3 regions of the Streptomyces sp. NPDC026589 genome follow, and region 1 is predicted to be linked to each of the others. Evidence: riboswitches for the same ligand, from Rfam matches in the RefSeq annotation. Region 1 holds a riboswitch; each other region holds the start of a gene.
What was found. Region 1 has a riboswitch for cobalamin ahead of AB0F29_RS34735 (iron ABC transporter permease). Riboswitches for the same ligand answer to the same signal wherever they lie in the genome.

Region 1 (2,259 bases):
TTCGGCGACCGCGTCCTGCGGAAGGGCCGCGAGCCGTCGGGCGCCTTCCCGCGTGCTCAGGGCGTGAAGGTCCTCACCGCCGATCCTCACGGCGCCGGCCGAGGGGCGCAGGGCCCGGTAGACACAGCGCAACAGGGTCGACTTCCCGCTGCCGTTGGGACCGACCAGGCCGACGAGCTGCCCGTCGGCCGCGCCCAGGGTGACCTGGTCCACGAGCCGTGCACCGGCGATCTCGACGGTCAGCGCGTCGATGTCGATCCGCATCAGATGCCTCCGAAGGAGTAGGAGCGCCGGCGCATGAGGAGAATGAAGCAGGGAACGCCGATGACCGCGGTGAGGACGCCCACCGGCAGCTCGGCCGGTGCCAGCACCACGCGCGAGAGGACATCCACCCAGATCAGCAGGACGGCTCCCGCCAGAGGGGCTACGGCCAGGAGCCGGCGGTGGTCCGCGCCGACCAGCATCCGTGCGGCGTGCGGGACCATCAGGCCGACGAAGCCGATCGCTCCGCTCACCGCGACGACCGCCCCGGTGACGGCCGCGGAGACGAGGAAGAGCTCCTTGCGCAGCCTCCCGGGATCGACCCCGAGTGCGGCGGCGGTCTCGTCGCCCATGGCGAGGGCGTTCAGGCGCCGTGCCGACCAGCCGAGGTGCGCGAGGCCGGCGAGCACCGCTCCGGCGGCGATCGGCACGGCGGCCCAGTTGGCCCCGCTCAGGCTGCCGAGCAGCCACATCATCGCGGAGCGGGCCGCTTCCCCGCGCTCGGCAGCGAACACCATGAACGTGGTGACGGCGGAGAACCCGTAGTACATCGCGGTCCCCGTCAGGACGAGCCGCAGCGGGGTCAGTCCGCGTTCGGTACGGGCCACCGCGTACACGAGCAGCATGGCGAGGAGCGCGGAGAGGAACGCCGCCGTGGACAGCGCCCAGATGCCCAGCGCCCCCAAGGCACCGAAGATGAGTACGGCGTTGGCGCCGACCGCCGCGCCCGAGGAGATACCGAGGACGAACGGGTCGGCCAGCGCGTTGCGCACCATGGCCTGGACGGCGACGCCAATGGCGGACAGGCCGGCCCCGACGACGGCCGCCAGCACGGCTCGTGGCAGGCGCAGTTCCCAGACGATGGTGTAGGCCGGGACCTCGTCGGGGCCGATGGCCCCGCCGGTCAGCCCTGCCCACAGGTAGCGCGTCACCTCCGCCCAGGAGAGCCCCGACGCCCCGAGTGCCGCCCCGCAGAGGAGGGAGAGGGGCAGGGCCGCGCACAGGCCGGCCAGGAGGAACGGCAGGGGTACGCGCCGGGGTGGAGCCGGTCCGGTGCCGACGTACGCGGGGCGCGACGGCTTGGAGGGTATGCGGTCGAGTGACGTGGCCACAGGCCGGTCGCTTTCGCCTCGGGCCGTGCGTCGCGCGATGAGGAGCGGCCCCGGACGGCGGCCGCCCCGCGCAGCGCCCATTCGCAGTCCACGGCGAATCGTCAGGAGCCTTCTCGGCCACGGGTGATCGGGCTCACGGAGCCTGGAGGCTCCGTCTACCGTTGCGGGTCAGCGCCGGATTTCGACCGGACTTCCCCCGTGGCGGAACGCAGCCTAGCGCGTGCGTTCCCCCTCCCCCGGCGGAGGGTGAACGGCAGCGGCACACGGAAGGTTCTGTCGCCCTCCCCGAGGCGGGAGGGAGGCCCGGATGAGTCCGGATGCCTCCACGGTGTTCACCAGCTGATGCGGGCCGCCACCGGGAGGTGGTCGCTGCCGGTCGCGGGCAGCAGCCACGAGCTCTCCGGCTCCACGCCCCGGACCAGGATCTGGTCGATCCGCACCACCGGGAAGGCGGCGGGCCAGCTGAAGCCGAACCCGTCGCCCGCCGCCTCCTGCACCGATCGCATCCGCGAGGTGATGCCCGCGTACGCGCGGTCGTCCAGGGTTCCGTTCAGATCGCCGAGCAGCACCACCCGCTCGTTCCGCTCGGCGGCGACGGCCCGGCCGAGCGACTGCGCGCCGGCGTCCCGTTGGCCCGACGAGAGGCCCGCCCGGGGATTCACCCGTACGGATCCGAGGTGCGTCACGTACACCGCCAGGGGCCCGTGGTCCGTGGCCACCGTGGTGCGCAGCCCCCGGTTGTACTCCAGTCTGACGTCGTCGGGCTTCGCGTCCCCCAGCGGTCCGGCGTCCATCTCGACGTCGACCGGGCGGGTGTCCGACAGCGGCAGCCCGCTCCACACGCCGACCGTGCCCAGCACCGTGTGGTGCGGGTACGTCGTCGCCA
Region 2 (2,259 bases), on a different contig from region 1:
GCCCGAGGTGGGCGCGTTGGGCGGCAGCGCGTTCCGGGTACGGCTGGGAGCGGCGGCCGTCCGCGTCGGTGACGGCCGCCGTACGGGCGCGGACGGCCGGGTCGCGGGTGAGCGCGGCGTCGGTGCGTGAGGCCAGGTCGGCGCGGTTGGCGGCGAGTTCGGCCGCGATGGTGTCCGTGCCGCCGCCCAGACCACGGGCCAGAACGACGATCTCCTCGGTCTTCTGCTGGGCGAAGGCGAGCCAGCGGGCGATCCCCGGATCGATGCCCTGCTCGGCGTCGGCGTCCAGCGGGACATGGAGGAGGGAGCAGGAGGCGGAGACGTCGACCCGGCCGGCGAGGCCGAGGAGGGTGCCGAGGGTGGCGAGCGACTTCTCGTAGTCGTTGATCCAGATGTTGCGGCCGTTCACGACACCGGCGACCAGGCGCTTGCCGGGCAGTCCGCCGGCCGCCGCGAGGTCGTCGAGGTTCCCCGCGCCGGACTCGGTGAAGTCCAGGGCCAGCCCGTCGACGGGGGCCTTGGCCAGGACCGCCAGCGCTTCGCCGAGCCGCCCGAAGTAGGAGGCGACCAGAAGTCGGGGCCGGTCGGCGTGTCCGCCGAGCTCGCGGTAGGCGCGGGCGGCGGCGTTCAGCTCGGCCGGGGTGCGGTCCTGGACGAGTGCGGGTTCGTCCAGCTGCACCCACGTGGCGCCCGCCGCGCGCAGGTCGGCGAGGACCTCGGCGTACACGGGAAGCAGCCGGTCCAGGAGAGTCAGCGGCTCGAAGTCCGCCGCCACCCCGGGGGCCGCCTTGGCGAGCAGGAGATAGGTGACGGGTCCGACCAGCACCGGCCGGGGCGTCAGACCGAGGGCCAGCGCCTCCTGGAACTCGGCGACCTGCTTGGCGGAGTCGGCGGCGAACGCCGTGTCCGGCCGCAACTCAGGTACCAGGTAGTGGTAGTTGGTGTCGAACCACTTCGTCATCTCCAGCGGGGCGACGTCCTGCGTGCCCCGGGCCATGGCGAAGTAGCCGTCGAGGGCGTCGACGTCGACGGCCTCGCGGTGCCGCTCGGGGACGGCGCCGACCATGACGCTGGTGTCCAGGACATGGTCGTAGTACGAGAAGTCACCGGTCGGCACCTCGTGGACTCCGGCCTCGGCGAGCCGCTGCCAGGTTCCCCGGCGCAGCTCGGCGGCGGTCTTACGGAGGACGTCGGCGTCGACGCGGCCCTTCCAGTAACCCTCGATGGCCTTCTTCAGTTCACGGTTTTGGCCCTGGCGGGGGTAGCCGTACACGGTGGCCTGTGCTGCCGCGGCTGCGGGCTTCGCTGTCACGTGACTCTCCTTCGCGAGCGTGTCTGCGGGACAGACCCCGGGACGGGACGCGGACGCGGAGGGATGACGCATCGGGCGGAGACCGGGACACGTGGAACCGTGTCCGTCCGCCCGGTGGTTACGCCGACCCGCCCACGAGGTCACCGAGATCTCCGCACGCGAACGGTCGCGTGCGGGCAACGGGCAGGTCTTCGGACTCGCGGGCACGTCTGCCGGGGCAGACACCTAATGACCGTCGCTTCCCAGACCCGGCCGGGCCCAGTGCGTATGACGGCGGTCGTTCCCACTCACCGCTGCGGGGCAGTCCCGGATTCCCACCGGGTTCCCTCTTACGACACCCTGCCTGGCGGACAGGGCGAACCAGCTGCGCCGATCAGCCTAAGCGGACGCCCGGCCCGCGCACACCGTTGTTCACACTTCGGATGGTGACGTGAGACACGGGTCGGTGAACTCCCCCGACGCCGGCTCGGACTCCGTCGCGGCGGGACGCCGCGCCACGCCCGTTCCCCGCTCGTTCGGCCGTTCGTCAGCCGCGTGCTGACCACTGGTCAGGTCGGCCGCGTCCACTGGAGGTGACAGTGACACAGATGTAACCGAATGGCGTAGGGACTGCGGAACCACCGAGCGTCACAAGCCGTTCTTCTTCCCACTACACGGCCGCCGACCCGCGGCGAGGCCGACCGAGGAAACGGAATACGCCAGATGAAGAAGACAGTCGGGTGGGCCCAGGACGGCGACGACTGGACGATCACCGTGAACGGCACGCTGTATCGCGCGATCGAACGACCGGCGGACGGCCGGGTGCACGACTACCTGGTGCGGGGCGACGACCTCACCGCCGAATGCCCGAGCCTGGGGCACGGGCTCGGCGTGATCAGGGCGCACGAGACCCGGCGCTGACACCCCCGACACTCCCTGACACCCCTGACGCCCCTGTTGGTCCGACG
Region 3 (2,259 bases), on a different contig from region 1:
CGTATCTGCTCAAGCTGCGGGCGGTGGAGCAGCGTGCGGCCGAGGCCGAGGTCCTCGTCGCGCTCGACGTGGACGGGGCGGTGCTCGGCGGCGTGACGTATGCCGCACCCGGCACCCCGTGGCGCGACATCGCCGGTCCGGACGAGGCCGAGTTCCGGATGCTGGCGGTGGCCCTCGATGGGCGTGGGCGGGGCGTGGGAGAGGCTCTCGTGCGGGCGTGCGTCGAGCGCGCCCGGTCCGCCGACGGCGTGCGGGCGCTGGTGCTGTCGACGCGGCCGGGCATGCTCGGAGCCCATAGGATCTACCGTCGGCTCGGCTTCGTACGGACCCCCGAACGGGACTGGGAACCGGTGCCGGCACTACGGCTCATGACCTTCCGACTGGAGCTGGAGGCGCCTTCCTGAGGGGCGCGTTGAATCGCCGCGACACAACATGTGGGGGCCGCTTCATCCGGCGGCCCCCACATGTATGCTCGACCTCGCTGTCGCCGCAGGGGAATCCGGTGCGAATCCGGAACTGTCCCGCAACGGTGTGATCGGTGCGCTTTTGCGCACCCGCAAGTCCGAAGACCTGTCGACAGCGCGTCCGGCTCGACCGAACCGGACGCCAGACGTCCGGGTCTCGCGGATAGGCCGGTGGACGCCGTCAGCTGTGCTGCCCTGCCCCGGGTTTCGCGCTGCCCGGCTTCCCCGCCTGCCGCCGGCCCCTGCCGAGCGAGGGAAAGCCCAGTGACCATCGCGCCCGCCGATCCGGTTTCAGCCACCGAATCCGCTGCCTCCACCACGTCCGGAGCAGGCACGAACGACGGACCCGGGACCGCCCTGCTGCGGACCCTGACCGACCTCACCGTCGATCTTCCCGACACCGACCCCGGACGGGTCGCCGCCGCCGCGCTGCGCGGACGCAACGCCCGCTCCGACGAGGCCGAGCTGCGCTCGCTGGCCACCGAGGCCGCCGCGGGGCTCATCTCCGAGGACCCGGCGTACTCCCGGCTGGCGGCCAGGCTGCTGACCCGCACGATCGCGGACGAGGCCGCGGGCCAGGGCGCGACGTCCTTCTCCGCCTCGGTCGCCGTGGGCCACCGCGAGGGCCTGATCGCGGAGCGCACCGCCGCGTTCGTCGCGCTCCACTCGGCCGCCCTGGACAAGCTCGTCGAACAGGCCCTGGCGGACGGCGCCGACGACCGCTTCGGCTACTTCGGTCTGCGGACGCTGCACAGCCGCTACCTGCTGCGCCACCCGATCTCCCGGCAGGTCATCGAGACCCCGCAGCACTTCATGCTGCGCGTGGCCGCGGGCCTCGCCGAGGACGAGTCGGTGCGGGCGCTGGACGAGGTCGCCGCGCTCTACGGGCTGATGAGCCGGCTGGACTACCTCCCCTCCTCCCCCACGCTCTTCAACTCCGGCACCCGGCACCCGCAGATGTCCTCCTGCTATCTGCTGGACTCGCCCAAGGACGAGCTGGACTCGATCTACGACCGCTACCACCAGGTGGCGCGGCTCTCCAAGCACGCGGGCGGCATCGGTCTCTCGTACTCCCGCATCCGCGCCCGGGGGTCGCTGATCCGGGGCACCAACGGGCACTCCAACGGCATCGTGCCGTTCCTGAAGACGCTGGACGCCTCCGTCGCGGCGGTGAACCAGGGCGGCCGGCGCAAGGGCGCGGCGGCGGTCTACCTGGAGACCTGGCACGCGGACATCGAGGAGTTCCTGGAGCTCCGCGACAACACGGGCGAGGACCAGCGGCGTACGCACAACCTGAACCTGGCGCACTGGATCCCGGACGAGTTCATGCGCCGGGTCGACGCGGACACCGAGTGGTCGCTGTTCTCCCCCGCCGACGTGCCCGAGCTGGTCGACCTGTGGGGCGACGCGTTCGACGCGGCCTACCGGGCGGCCGAGGCCAAGGGCCTGGCGCGCAGGACGATTCCGGCACGTGAGCTGTACGGCCGGATGATGCGGACCCTCGCGCAGACAGGCCAGGGCTGGATGACGTTCAAGGACGCCTCCAACCGGACCGCGAACCAGACCGCCGAGCCGGGCCGGGTCGTGCACTCCTCCAACCTGTGCACGGAGATCCTCGAAGTCACGGACGACGGCGAGACGGCCGTCTGCAACCTGGGCTCGGTCAACCTCGGCGCGTTCGTGGCGGACGGCTCGATCGACTGGGACCGCCTGGACGCCACCGTGCGGACCGCCGTGACCTTCCTCGACCGGGTCGTCGACATCAACTTCTACCCGACCGAGCAGGCCGGGCGCT

Region 2: it holds a riboswitch for cobalamin, as region 1 does, so the genes downstream of both, metE (5-methyltetrahydropteroyltriglutamate--homocysteine S-methyltransferase) here and AB0F29_RS34735 (iron ABC transporter permease) in region 1, are expected to answer to the same signal.
Region 3: it holds a riboswitch for cobalamin, as region 1 does, so the genes downstream of both, AB0F29_RS31120 (ribonucleoside-diphosphate reductase subunit alpha) here and AB0F29_RS34735 (iron ABC transporter permease) in region 1, are expected to answer to the same signal.

What each region holds. Positions count from the first base shown of each region.
Region 1 covers NZ_JBEZYG010000028.1:50,283-52,541, forward strand. Annotated here, with positions in the region: gene AB0F29_RS34730 (ABC transporter ATP-binding protein) at 1-264, opposite strand, end outside; gene AB0F29_RS34735 (iron ABC transporter permease) at 264-1,373, opposite strand; cobalamin riboswitch at 1,474-1,602, opposite strand; gene AB0F29_RS34740 (endonuclease/exonuclease/phosphatase family protein) at 1,706-2,259, opposite strand, start outside.
Region 2 covers NZ_JBEZYG010000032.1:76,085-78,343, forward strand. Annotated here, with positions in the region: gene metE (5-methyltetrahydropteroyltriglutamate--homocysteine S-methyltransferase) at 1-1,312, opposite strand, end outside; cobalamin riboswitch at 1,477-1,692, opposite strand; gene AB0F29_RS36815 (hypothetical protein) at 2,015-2,212, shown strand.
Region 3 covers NZ_JBEZYG010000022.1:70,723-72,981, forward strand. Annotated here, with positions in the region: gene AB0F29_RS31115 (GNAT family N-acetyltransferase) at 1-404, shown strand, start outside; cobalamin riboswitch at 457-593, shown strand; gene AB0F29_RS31120 (ribonucleoside-diphosphate reductase subunit alpha) at 729-2,259, shown strand, end outside.